3 regions of the Shinella sp. HZN7 genome follow, and region 1 is predicted to be linked to each of the others. Evidence: predicted binding sites of a transcription regulator. Region 1 holds the regulator's gene; each other region holds the start of a gene.
The links. Region 1 encodes LexA, which represses DNA repair genes until DNA is damaged. Its sites were predicted from a motif close to TGTTCNNNNTGTGTTCNG; they were not measured.
Positions count from the first base shown of each region.

Region 2: the regulator LexA is predicted to act here: its motif matches at 1,840-1,857, upstream of shn_RS11160 (ATP-dependent helicase).
Region 3: the regulator LexA is predicted to act here: its motif matches at 2,567-2,584, upstream of shn_RS31170 (ImuA family protein).

Region 1 covers NZ_CP015736.1:1,782,091-1,786,240, reverse strand. Annotated here, with positions in the region: gene moaC (cyclic pyranopterin monophosphate synthase MoaC) at 1-106, shown strand, start outside; partial or broken gene glp (gephyrin-like molybdotransferase Glp) at 106-1,331, shown strand; gene lexA (transcriptional repressor LexA) at 1,425-2,144, shown strand; gene shn_RS08645 (ComEC/Rec2 family competence protein) at 2,249-4,150, opposite strand, start outside.
Region 2 covers NZ_CP015736.1:2,314,639-2,318,788, reverse strand. Annotated here, with positions in the region: gene shn_RS11160 (ATP-dependent helicase) at 1-1,798, opposite strand, end outside; gene shn_RS11155 (carboxymuconolactone decarboxylase family protein) at 1,901-2,314, opposite strand; gene shn_RS11150 (cyclase family protein) at 2,364-3,185, opposite strand; gene shn_RS11145 (efflux RND transporter periplasmic adaptor subunit) at 3,485-4,150, shown strand, end outside.
Region 3 covers NZ_CP015742.1:43,648-47,797, forward strand. Annotated here, with positions in the region: gene shn_RS31150 (hypothetical protein) at 1-453, shown strand, start outside; gene shn_RS31155 (response regulator) at 577-954, opposite strand; gene shn_RS31160 (sensor histidine kinase) at 963-1,943, opposite strand; gene shn_RS31165 (hypothetical protein) at 2,014-2,226, opposite strand; gene shn_RS31170 (ImuA family protein) at 2,644-3,396, shown strand; gene shn_RS31175 (DNA polymerase Y family protein) at 3,317-4,150, shown strand, end outside.

The DNA.
Region 1 (4,150 bases):
CGACATGGCGAAAGCCGCGGACCGCGAAATGGAGATAGGCGGCATCCGCCTCGTCGAAAAATCCGGCGGCCGCTCCGGCGACTACCGGCGCGGGGACGCCGGTTGATGGCGGCGCTGCTTCCCGTCGAGGACGCCCTCCACCGCCTGCTTCTGTCCGCCCGTCCGATCCGGCGCACGGAGACGGTCCGGCTGCAGGAGGCCGACGGCCGCGTGCTTGCCGAGGATGTCGCCGCCCGGCTGACGCAGCCGCCCTTCGACAATTCCGCGATGGACGGCTATGCCGTGCGCCACGCGGATATCGCCGCGCTCGGCGCGATCCTGAGGGTCGCAGGCCTCTCCTCCGCCGGCCACGCCTTCGAAGGCACCGCCGGTCCCGGCGAGGCCGTGCGCATCTTCACCGGCGCCCCGCTGCCGGCCTTCGCCGATACCGTGCTGCTGCAGGAAGATGCCGAGGTGCTGGAAGACGGCCGCATCCGCACCACCTTCCTCACGCCGAAAGGCCGCCACATCCGCCCGCGCGGCCAGGATTTTGCCGAAGGCGAGATCGTCCTGAAGGCCGGGGACGTGCTCGATGCCGGCCGCCTGACGGTCGCGGCGGCCATGAACCATGCGGAACTGACCGTCCGTGCCCGCCCGCGCATCGCCCTGCTCGCCACCGGCGACGAGCTCGTGCCGGCAGGTACGCCGCCCGGCGCCAGCCAGATCATCGCCTCCAACACCTACGGCGTCGCGGCCCTCGCCCGCGCGGCCGGCGCCGAGGTGATCGACCTCGGCATCGTCGCCGACGACAAGGAAGCGATGCTGGCGGCCGTGCGCCACGCGCTGACGCTCGGTATCGACGCCCTCGTCACGCTCGGCGGCGCCTCCGTCGGGGATTTCGACCTCGTGAAGCCCGTGCTCGGCGCGGCCGGCATGGATCTCGACTTCTGGCGAATCGCGATGCGCCCGGGCAAGCCCCTGATGGTCGGCCGCCTCGGCGCCGTCCAGGTCATCGGCCTGCCCGGCAATCCCGTTTCGAGCCTCGTCTGCTCCCACCTCTTCCTCGTCCCTCTCGTGCGCCGTCTTGCCCACCTGCCGGCGAAGAGCCTGGAGCATCCGGCCATCACCGTCGTCCCGCTCAAGGAAAACGACCACCGGCAGGATTATGTCCGCGCGCGCATCACCCGCGGCCCCGCCGGCGAACTGCGCGTCACGCCCCTCGAAAAGCAGGATTCCTCCATGATGAAGGCCTTCGCCACCGCCGAAGGCCTCCTCATCCGCCCGCCGCATGCCCCGGCGGCCCCGCGGGCGCGGCCTGCACGGTCCTGCTCCTGCGCGAACCGTCCGCCTGAACGGTATTATTGTTTCAGCAGCCCCTTGCAGAACACATATGGAACAGATAGTGTCTGTTCTGGATTTGTTTCACGATTCTCGGTGGAGGGGCCATGCTCACGCGGAAACAACAGGAACTCCTCCTGTTCATTCATGAACGGATGAAGGAATCCGGCATTCCCCCCTCTTTCGACGAGATGAAGGATGCGCTGGATCTCGCCTCCAAATCCGGCATCCACCGCCTCATCACGGCGCTGGAAGAGCGCGGTTTCATCCGGCGCCTGCCCAACCGGGCCCGCGCGCTGGAGGTGATAAAGCTCCCCGAAGCCTATACGCAGAGCCTGCAGCCGCGCCGCGGCTTCTCGCCGGCCGTCATCGAGGGCAGCCGCGGCAAGCAGCCGCCCGTCGCCGCCCCGCCGCAGCGCACGCCCGTGGCGGAGGTTTCCTCTTCCGTCTCCGTTCCGGTCATGGGCCGCATCGCCGCCGGCGTGCCGATCTCCGCGATCCAGAACAACACCCATGACATCACCGTGCCGGCCGAGATGATCGGCAACGGCGAACACTACGCGCTGGAGGTCAAGGGCGATTCGATGATCGAGGCCGGCATTCTCGACGGCGACACGGTGATCATCCGCACGGCGAGCAGCGCCAATCCCGGCGAGATCATCGTCGCGCTCGTCGACGACGAGGAGGCCACGCTGAAGCGCTTCCGCCGCAAGGGCGCCTCCATCGCGCTCGAAGCGGCAAACCCCGCCTACGAGACCCGCATCTTCGGGCCGGACCGGGTGAAGATCCAGGGCAAGCTGGTCGGCCTCATCCGCCGCTATCACTGATCCCGGGAACAATTCCAGCAGACGTGCCAAGCGGTCCTGCGTCCGGAATTGCGTTAAAACAAAGAGTTGGAGTGTTCTCGCGGTTCGAGGAAAAGCGGAAATGCTCAAGACGGATCGAAGCTGCCGGTGCGCCAGTCATAGGTGCGGTGGCGGGTCCAGGGCCGGTCGAGGCTTTCCACGGCCGGCAGGATGCGCGCTTCGGAGACGGCGCGGGATGTGTCCCCGTCGGCCGGCTGGATTTCGAGGGCGCCGGTTCGCCTCAGGTGGCGCGCCGTCACAAGGCGCGCGCCGGAGCGGCAGGCCTCCAGCCGCAGGGCCAGGGACACGACGACAAGGTCGGCCGCATCGCAGGCCGTGCCCAGGAAGGCGACGTCGTCCAGGGTGACGATCCGCCAGCCGCTCGGCGAGACGGCGGCGCAGAATGCCTTTGCTTCACAGACGAAACCTTTGCCGGTCCGGGCCGCCGCGAGCGCTGAGACCATGGCATCCTTCGCCTTCTGCCGGTCGGCCTTGCGCCGCGGCCGTTTCTGCCCCGCGGTCATGCCGGTGGTTTCGCCGGCGTCCTCGAGGGTCAGTCCGGCGCTCCTGCGGATCTCCGGTTTCGTGAGATCGCCGAGCCGGAGGGCGCGCCGCCACTGGGCATAGATGAAGTCCGGCGGTCTCGCCCGGTTGGTCGCGACGGTTTCGCCGCGAAGGATGGCGACGAGGCGGCCGTCCTCGGACACCAGCACTTCCGGCGTGGCGCTTGCGACCGGAAAGCAGGCAAGCGCGAGGCCGAGACCGACAAGCAGCGTTCCGGCATGGCGCAGCCGCGTGCGCAGGATGCAGACAAGCCCGCCGCCGAGGCCGACCAGCAGGAACGCGGCCGGCGGAATGCGGCCGGTGACGATCTCGCCCTTCCAGCCTGCAACCCATGTCGACAGCGCGATCATCCAGTCGATGCCCTTGCCCATAATCGCGAAGGGCACGGCATCGAGGCCGAAGGGCATCAGCAGCACGGCGATGAGGCCGAAGGGCATGACGACGGCGCTGATGACGGGCATGGCAAGCAGGTTGCCGGCAAGTCCATAGGCCGGAATGCGATGGAAATGGCCGATGGAATAGATCAGCGTCGAGAACCCGCCGATCAGCGAGGACAGCATGAGCCCGCCGAAGAAGCGCCCGAGCGCGCCGCCGAACAGTTTCAGGCGCTCTCCCCCGCCCTCCCGGCGGACCGGACGCTCGCGCCAGGCCGCATAGCCGGCGACGAGACCGAGCGTTGCGGCATAGGACATCTGGAACCCCGGATTGGTGACGGCAGAGGGTGTCACGGCAAGGATGAGGATCGCCGAGAGCGCCACATTGCGCAGGCTTATCGCCGCGCGGCCGAACAGCACCGCCACCAGCATGATGCAGATCATGATCCAGGAGCGCACCGCGGAGATCGCGCCGCCCGAAACGAGGATGTAGAGCGTGACCATGACGAGCGCGCCGGCAGCGGCGATCTTCTTGGCGGGGTAACGCTCGGAGAACCCCGGGACGAGCGCCATCAGGACACGCGCGCCGACGAGGAAGGTGCCGGCGGCAAGCACCATGTTGAGCCCGGAAATGGCGAGCACATGGGCAAGGCCCGCCTGCCGCAGCGCCTCCACCGTCTGCGCGCCGATCGCCCGCTGCTCGGCCGTCACCAGCGCCGCGGCGATCGCGCCGGCATCGCCGCCGATCCGGCCGCGGATATGCTCGGTGAGGTTGTTGCGCCAGGTCGCGATCTCCTGCCGGATCCGCCCCTCCAATCCCGGCCCGGCCACCGCAATCGCGGTCGGCGCGCGATAGAAATAGCCGACAGCGCCGGTGCCGGCGAAATAGGCATCGAAGGCGAAGTCGTTGAGGCCGGACAGCGCCGGGCCGGAGGGCGGCCCGAGCCGCGCCCGCCCGGTTATGCCGCCGCCGATCGGGATCGGCGTGTGCCGGCTGCGGGCCAGGAGCGTCACCATGCCGGGCGGCCGCTTCAGCACCGGGTCGCGCGT
Region 2 (4,150 bases), 530 kb from region 1:
GGAGCGTCATGATCGAGACGGCGTCGAGATTCTCGTTCTGCTCGGCATCCATGACGAGCGAGACATGTTCGAGGAAACCGCGCATCGATTCGAAGGCTTCCATCGAGCGGATGAGTTCCTTGAGGTTTTCGAGGCGGCCGGGCGCCTCCGCCGACTTGTCGGCCTGCCACATGGCGGTGTAGCCGCTCTCGTCGAGGATCTGCTCGGCAAGCTCGGTGTGCGGCATGGTCTCCAGCAGCGACTGCCAGCGGCGGAAATCGGTGACGACGTCGAAGAGGGCCTTGCGCGCCTTCGGCTTCAGTTCGTCCGTCTCGATGATGTCGGCCGCGGCGGCGAGCATGGGGATGTCGCGGGCGCGGGCATAGTCGTGCAGGTTGCGGATCGTCGTGTCGCCGAGGCCGCGCTTCGGCGTGTTGACGATGCGCTCGAAGGCGAGGTCGTCGGCCGGCTGGCTGACCAGGCGGAAATAGGCCATCGCGTCGCGGATCTCGAGCCGCTCGTAGAAGCGCGGGCCGCCGATGACGCGGTAGTTGAGCCCGAGCGTGACGAAACGGTCTTCGAATTCGCGCATCTGGAAGGAGGCGCGCACGAGGATCGCCATGTCGTTCAGCTTGTGCGCCTTGCGCTGGAGCTGCTCGATCTCCTCGCCGACGGCGCGGGCCTCTTCCTCCGAATCCCAGGCGGCGTGCACCACGACCTTGTCGTCGTCGGGATCGTGCCGGTCGGTAAAGAGCGTCTTGCCGAGACGATCCTCGTTATGGGCGATCAGGTGGCCGGCGGCGCCGAGGATATGGGCGGTGGAGCGGTAGTTGCGCTCCAGCTTGATGACCTTGGCGCCCGGGAAATCCTTCTCGAAGCGCAGGATGTTGTCCACCTCCGCGCCGCGCCAGCCGTAGATCGACTGGTCGTCGTCGCCGACGCAGCAGACGTTCTGCGGCGTGCCCTTCGGCCGCTGGGCGAGAAGACGCAGCCACATGTACTGCGCGGTGTTGGTGTCCTGGTATTCGTCGACGAGGATGTAGCGGAATTTCTGGTGGTATTCGGCGAGCACATCCGGATTGGCGCGGAACAGGCGGATCGGGTGCAGCAGGAGGTCGCCGAAATCGCAGGCGTTCAGCGTCTTCAGGCGGTTCTGGTAGGCGACGTAGAGTTCGCGGCCCTTGCCGTTGGCGAAGGCGCGCGCGTCGCCTTCCGGGATCTGCGCCGGGTCGAGGCCCTTGTTCTTCCAGGTGTCGATCATGCCGGCGAACTGCTTGGCCGGCCAGCGCTTGTCGTCGATGCCCTCGGCCTGGATGATCTGCTTGATCAGCCGCACCACGTCGTCGGTGTCGAGGATGGAGAAATCCGACCTGAGGCCGACGAGTTCGGCATGGCGGCGTAAAAGCTTGACGCCGATGGAATGGAAGGTGCCGAGCCAGGGCATGCCCTCGACGGCGCCGCCGACGAGGAGGCCGATGCGCTCCTTCATCTCGCGCGCGGCCTTGTTGGTGAAGGTCACGGCCAGCATCTGGCTGGGGAAGGCGCGGCCGGTGGCGAGGATATGGGCGATGCGGGTGGTGAGCACGCGCGTCTTGCCGGTGCCGGCGCCGGCGAGCACCAGCACGGGGCCGTCGAGCGTTTCCACCGCCTCGCGCTGCTCGGGGTTGAGGCCGGAGAGATAATCCGGCGCCCGGTGCGCATCGCGCGCCGCCATGGCGCGCGCGGCGATGCCGCCCGTCGGCTTGGCCGGCGCCGCGGGCTTGCCGGCCAGTTGCGGGTCCTCGTCGAAGAAGGGAATGTCGTCGTAACCGCTGATCATGCGGCTCAATGTAGTGATTCGGTCCCGAAAGGCCAGTTTTCCGTTCTGCTTTTATTCCGCGGGGAAAAAGATTGGCCGGAAGATTGTGGAAAGCGGCGCCGTTCAGGGCTTTCGGCGGTCGGCGTCGAAGACGTCGTCCACGGGCACCTGCAGGGCGGTGGCGAGCTGGTTCGTCTTGCCGGCGAGCGAGACGATGGCGAGCAGCTCGGCATGGTGCGCATCCGTCATGCCCTTGGCTTTCGCGGCGGCGGTGTGGGAATGGACGCAGTAGCTGCAGCCGTTCGTCACCGAGACGGCGATGTAGAGCATTTCCTTGACCAGCGGATCGAGCGCCGAGGGCGTCGCCATGACGGCCTTCACCTCCGCCCAGGTGCGCTCCAGTAGCGCCGGGTCGAAGGCGAGGTAGCGCCACATATTGTTGACGAAGTCCGATTTGCGGGTGGCGCGGATGTCGTCGAACACCGCCTTGACGCGCGGGTCGGCTTCCAGATCGTCGGCGGGCTTGACGGTGCTCATGGTTCCTCCGGGAGAAGGGCCGGCGGCGGAACCGCCGGCCGGATGGGGATCAGGCCAGCGCGATGACGCGGGTCGGGCCGCCCGTGCCGCCGCGCACCTTGGGCGCGCCGACGATGAGGGTCGCGCCCCTGGCCGGAAGCTGATCCAGATTGGCGGCCGCCTCAAGCCCCCAATGGCCGGAGGCAAGCCAGGAATAGTGCGTCGCGAAATCCGGGGAAATGCCGTAGTCGAGCGAAAGCGTATCGACGGCGATGCCGACCGCGCTCGAATTTTCCGCGAGGTATTGCACCGCTTCGACATGGAAGCCGGGGAAGTGCATCTTGCCCTCGCCATCGGCATTGCGGAACTTGTCTGTGCCGAGATGCTTGTCCCAGCCGGACAGCAGCGCGACGCAGGCCCTTTCCGGCAGCTCGCCATTGGCCGCGATCCAGGCCTTGATGTCGTCCGGCGTCAGTTGCGCATCGGCATTGGCGGCGGCCTTTTCCCTGATATCGATGACGGCGAGCGGCACGACGAGATCGGAGACCGGGATTTCCGCCACCGATTTGCCGTCCTCGGAGAAATGCAGCGGTGCGTCGAGATGGGTGCCGGTATGCTCGTTCACGCGCAGTTCGAAGAGATTGAACTTGTGTTCCTTGTAGTTGAACTTCTGCTCGCGCCAGAACTGCTGCTCTCCGAAAAAGGTCGGAAATTCCTCGTAGAGTTCATGGGTGAGGTCCGTTGCCTTCGTCGGCGCCTGGGCGAGCGCCGGGCTGAGCGCGCCGGAACTTGCGGCGGCGACCGTGGCAGCGCCCGCTGCGGCGGCGCGGAAAAAGCTCCTCCTCGAAAGCATGCGGTTCTTGACGGTATCGATGACACAGGCGTCACACATGGAATTCCCCCTGTCGTTCAATGCGTTGATGAAAGAATACTGAAATAGGGCTCGGCCGCTGTGGCCGGGAAAAAGCTATCACAAGTGGAGGAAGCGTCCAGTCATGCGCATGCTCGCAGAAGGGGCGGCGAGGGAAGATTTCTCCGCCTTTTCTTACATTTCGGTAACAGAGCGGGCCGACAACCTTACATTTCCGTAATGAACGCATTCTTTCATTGCCCGTTCATTTTCAAAGCGGGATACTTGGCCTAAGTCGCGCCGCAACAGATGACGGTTCGCTTCCTTCGGAGACAGATTGCATGCGGGTTTGGAAACAGCTCCTCATAAGCCTTGGCGTCATTTCGGCGGGGGTCTTGCTCTGGGGTCGCTTCGTGCCCGGGGCAAATGCCATGCTGGAGGCCACGGGCCTGCCCGGCACGCTCGTGGCGGCCATCGCGCCGGCCGGCGACGGCGAGGCGCAGGGCGGCCGCGAGGGTGGCCGCCGCGGCGGCTTCGGCGGCGGGCCGGCACTGGTCGCCACCAAGAAGGTGGCCATGTCCGTCGTCAACGACCGGCTGAACGCCATCGGCGACGGCGAGGCGATCCGCACCGTGACCGTGACGCCCTATGCCACCGGGAACCTCACGGAGGTTCTGGTGAAATCCGGCGAACGGGTGGAGCAGGGCCAGGTGATCGCCCGCCTCGACAGCGACGAGCAGCGCATCGCCGCCGACCAGGCGCGCGTGGCGCGCGACAGCGCCCGGCAGAAGCTGACGCGCATCGAGAACCTGAAATCCACCATGAGCACCGCCGAGCTGCAGGACGCCCAGACGGCGCTGCAGGCTGCCGAACTCGCCTTGCAGAACGCGGAGCTGACGCTGCGCCGCCGGGACATCACCGCGCCCTATAGCGGCGTCGTCGGCATCATCTCCGTCAATCGCGGCGACTACGTCACCACGTCGTCGGCGATCGCCCGCATCGACGAC
Region 3 (4,150 bases), on a different replicon from region 1:
GACACCGAAGTCCTCGCCAGGGCGCACGACCTCGTCCAAACCTTTCTGACCTTCCTGCGGCTGGAGCGGCCGAGAAACGACATTCTCGACGCGCGTTGCCTGCCGGCAAGCAAATCTTCGCTCATCAGCGCTTTCAGGCTGGTGATCGCCACGGAGGCCGGCGGCGACGTGCGAGAGGCGCTATCGTCTGCCGGTCATATCCTCGCCCAGTTTCAGGACCGCGTCGGAACGCGCATCTCCGTGACGCCGGCCTGTGCGACGAACGTCGATCCAACCCGCACAACGGCAGTGAACGTGCTGGAAGAGGTCCTTTGCCAGGTCGACGAAGACACCCGTCGGCTGCGCGATCTCCTGGGCAAGGCATCCTCGATCGCCGAGAGCCGGTTCCAGCACAGGCATGCGCGCACGCCCTTCCAGGACGATGGAACATATACCTGGTACGGGCATGCTTGACACGAGGCGGCCGAGACAAGGCCGACGATCAGACGTGCAAAAACCTCTCTTTCCGTCACTTCGGACGCGCGGTCCGGATGGCCGCGATATTCGGGGCACATTATCGGAAGACATAAGGCCATATTAGCTGAGCAAGCGACGGATTTCTCCAATCATCCGGGGAATGTCCGTTGGCTTGCCGAGATTGGTGGCGCCTTTGAAGAAACCGGATTCGGTGAGTTGGCGTCCCTCGGCAGACGTCAGGACGAAGGGCACGCCTTGCGATCTGAGCAATACGGCGACCGGTGTCACCCTGCCGTCCCTCAAGGTGACGTCGAGGACCGCGGCGTCCGGCTGCTCCCGGTGGAGGAGCTGCAAAGCGTCTTCTATGCTTCCAACAGGCCCCAGAACCTCAAAACCGCCCTTTGTCAGCGCGCGCTCGATCTCCATCGCGATGAAGAATTCATCTTCGACAACAAGGATGCGCCCTGTAGCCTGATCGCGGCCGTCATCGGAAGACATGCACATCCCTATAGTGGCAGTTTGACGATGGCGATCAAACCGCGCGCATCGAACCTTTGTTCCGCCGATCCGCCGAGATGTTTCGCGGTCGCGGTAATCAACTCTGTGCCGTATCCGCGATGGACAGGCGGTCGAACCGTCGGCCCATCCTCCTCCCGCCACTCGCAGACCAGCATGGTTTGGTCGTCATCGCCCTCCTCGATCCGCCACGACAGCCAGACCCGCCCATCCGGCACCGAGAGCGCGCCGTATTTAAGCGCGTTTGTCGTCAGCTCGTGGAACATCATGCTGACCGGCAGGACCTTCGAGGACGGAAGCGTGGTGGAGGGCCCCGCTTCGATGTTAACGCGCTTGCCGTCCGTAGCGGTGACAGCGACGTCGAGCAGCGCAGCGAAGTCCGCGCTCGTTTCGCCAGGCGCGATCTCCTGCGCCCGCAAGGCAACGTCGATACGCCCCAGAAAGGTCTCGCGATATTCCTGCGCCGTGTAGCCTTCTGTTTGCGTCTGCATGGCGAGCGCCCGGATGACCGAGAACAGGTTCTTCATGCGATGGCGGGTTTCGGCAAGGATAATATCGCTCTCCGTCCGCTCCCGATTACTCTCAGTGACATCTTCGAAGACGACGAGGATGCTGGTGCTGTTGTTGTCGGGATGGACAAGACGTCTGGCATCGATGAGGAATGTGCGCTCTCCGATGGTGGGAAAATCGTGCGTGACCTCGTAGCCGACGACGGCCGCCGTCTTCGGAATGACTTCCGCAATCAGCTTGCGCAGGTCGGCGATGTCCCACTGGCCGTTGCCGAGGGAAAACAGGCTTTGGCCGAGAATATCGTCCCGTTCCACCTTGAACGCATCGATGAAGGCGTTGTTGACGCTGGTGACGCAAAAGCCCTGGTCGAGCACGACGAGAGGCTGTGTCAGCGTGTCGACAATCCCTTGCGCCTGGACGTGGCCGGCGCGGAGCAGGCGGTACAAATCTTCAAGGACCATCGTTCGCCTTCCTGCGACCGTTTCAGGGGACCGCCGAACGGACGACACGGCCGGGCGGAGACATCGACTGCTACAGTTCCGTGTTCTCCCAGCCCAGCGCGGTCGCGAGATAGCCTAGGGCAAAGGCAGCGCCGATGCTATAGATAACGAGCATAGCTTCCAAGGGGCCAAGCGCTGCACCGAACGCGGGCGGCTCCAGTTGCAGGACGGCCACCGCGCTTACGGCGCCGAGCACAAAGCCGATAAAGAGACGGCTCAGCATGTAGCAGATTAGCACTGGCATTGGACGAACTCCGGGTTCAGAACAACGAACGACCCCGACCAGGCAATGTTCCACTGTGCAGTTCATCCGATGTCGGATCGCATCGAGCCCAACTGCCGGATGATGAGCGCATCCCATGGCAGGTGTTTGCTGATGCCAAGGTTGACGACATGTGCGGGCGGACGCTGGAACCGTTATTGGTCGTCCGGCACGTTCCGAACTCGCATCGCACGCATTTTTTTGAGGCGGGCATCCCGTCTCGCCCCACCACCATCCCGATGATTCGCAAGCAAAATTTACTGATTGGACAATATTGGAGACAATTTTCCTATTTTCGGGTGGCTTGACTCTTTTTCGAGAGAGGAACAGATACAGAACAAATACACCTGAACGACATGACGTCACCAGCCAACACGAACGCCCTGGAGTCCGTGAACGATGAATGCTGCCCGGAAAAGGGTGATAGCCGACCTCAGAGAGAGCATCGCCTCCCTGGAGAGCCCTGCCTCGCGAAAGGCTGGTGCGTTGCCATTTCGGGTGGCGGAGATCGACGCGGCGCTTCCGGGCGGTGGCCTTGCCTACGGCGCGCTTCACGAATTCTCGGGGGGCGGAGCCGGCACGGTCGACGGCGCGGCCGCCGCGCTCTTCGCCGCCGGCATCGCCGCGCGCACCACGGGACCGATCGTCTGGTGTCTGACGCGGCCGGATCTGTTTTTTCCGGCGCTCGCTCAGGCAGGGCTTCATCCCGATCGCGTCTATTTCGTCGAGAGCGACAAGGAGGAGGATATCCTGGCGAACGCCGAGGAGGCGCTTGCCTATGGCGGGCTCGGCGCCGTCGTCGCCGAGTTGGTGCGATTACCGATGGTGGCGAGCCGCCGGCTGCAGCTCGCCGCCGAAAAAACCGGGGCGATGGCGCTCGTGGTCCGGCGCTGGCGGCGTCCGACGGAGGCCTCCGACTATGGCCAGCCGACCGCCTCGACCACCAGATGGCGGGTGAGTGTCCTCCCCTCCGAAGAATTGCCGGTCGCCACCGTGGGAAGGGCAAACTGGCTGCTGGAATTGATGCGCGTGAAGGCGGGCGAGTGCGCTGAGTTTATCGTTGGAGCCTGTGATGCCTCGGGTCGTATCGATCTATCTACCGGACCTGCCGACCGACAGGATCAGGCGGGCCGATCCTTCGCTCCCGGTTGAACAGCCCATCGCCATGATCGCACGAAGCGGTTCCCGGCGCTGGGTCGCGGCGGCGGACGCAGCGGCGCGGCATGTCGGCGTTCACGTCGGGATGCCGGCGGCGAAAGCGCAGGCGCTCTTCCGCGACCTGATGCTCATCGATGCCGATCCCGCGGCCGATGCCGCGGCGCTGGAACGCATTACGCTATGGGCGCTGACGCAATATTCTCCGATCGTCGCGATGGACTCCCCTGACGGCATCGTCATGGACACCGAAGGCGCGGACCACCTGCAAGGCGGTGAGCAAAGCATGTTGACCGCGACGGCGAACCGGTTCCGCGCGAAATCCCTCGCCGCTCGCGTCGCCATCGCCGACACCTGGGGCGCGGCGCATGCCTGTGCCCGCGCGATCACGCGAGAAACCGTCATCGTGCCGAAAGGAGAGACGGCGCGGGCCGTCGAGCGCCTGCCTATCTCGCTGCTCCGCCTGCCGGACAACGTCGTCTCGGATCTCCGGACGCTTGGTTTTCAGACCATTGGCCAGTTGTCGGCGACGGCCCGCGCGCCCCTCGCCCTTCGCTTCGGGCCGGAAATCGGACGCCGGCTCGATCAGATGCATGGACGCATGGCCGAGCCCATCGATCCTATCCGCACGCCTGATATTGTCGAGGTCAGCAAATCCTTTGCCGAGCCGATCGGTGCTGCCGAGACTATCAACCGATATGTCGGCCTGCTGGTGACCGACCTTGTCGGCGAACTGCAACGTCGGGGGCAT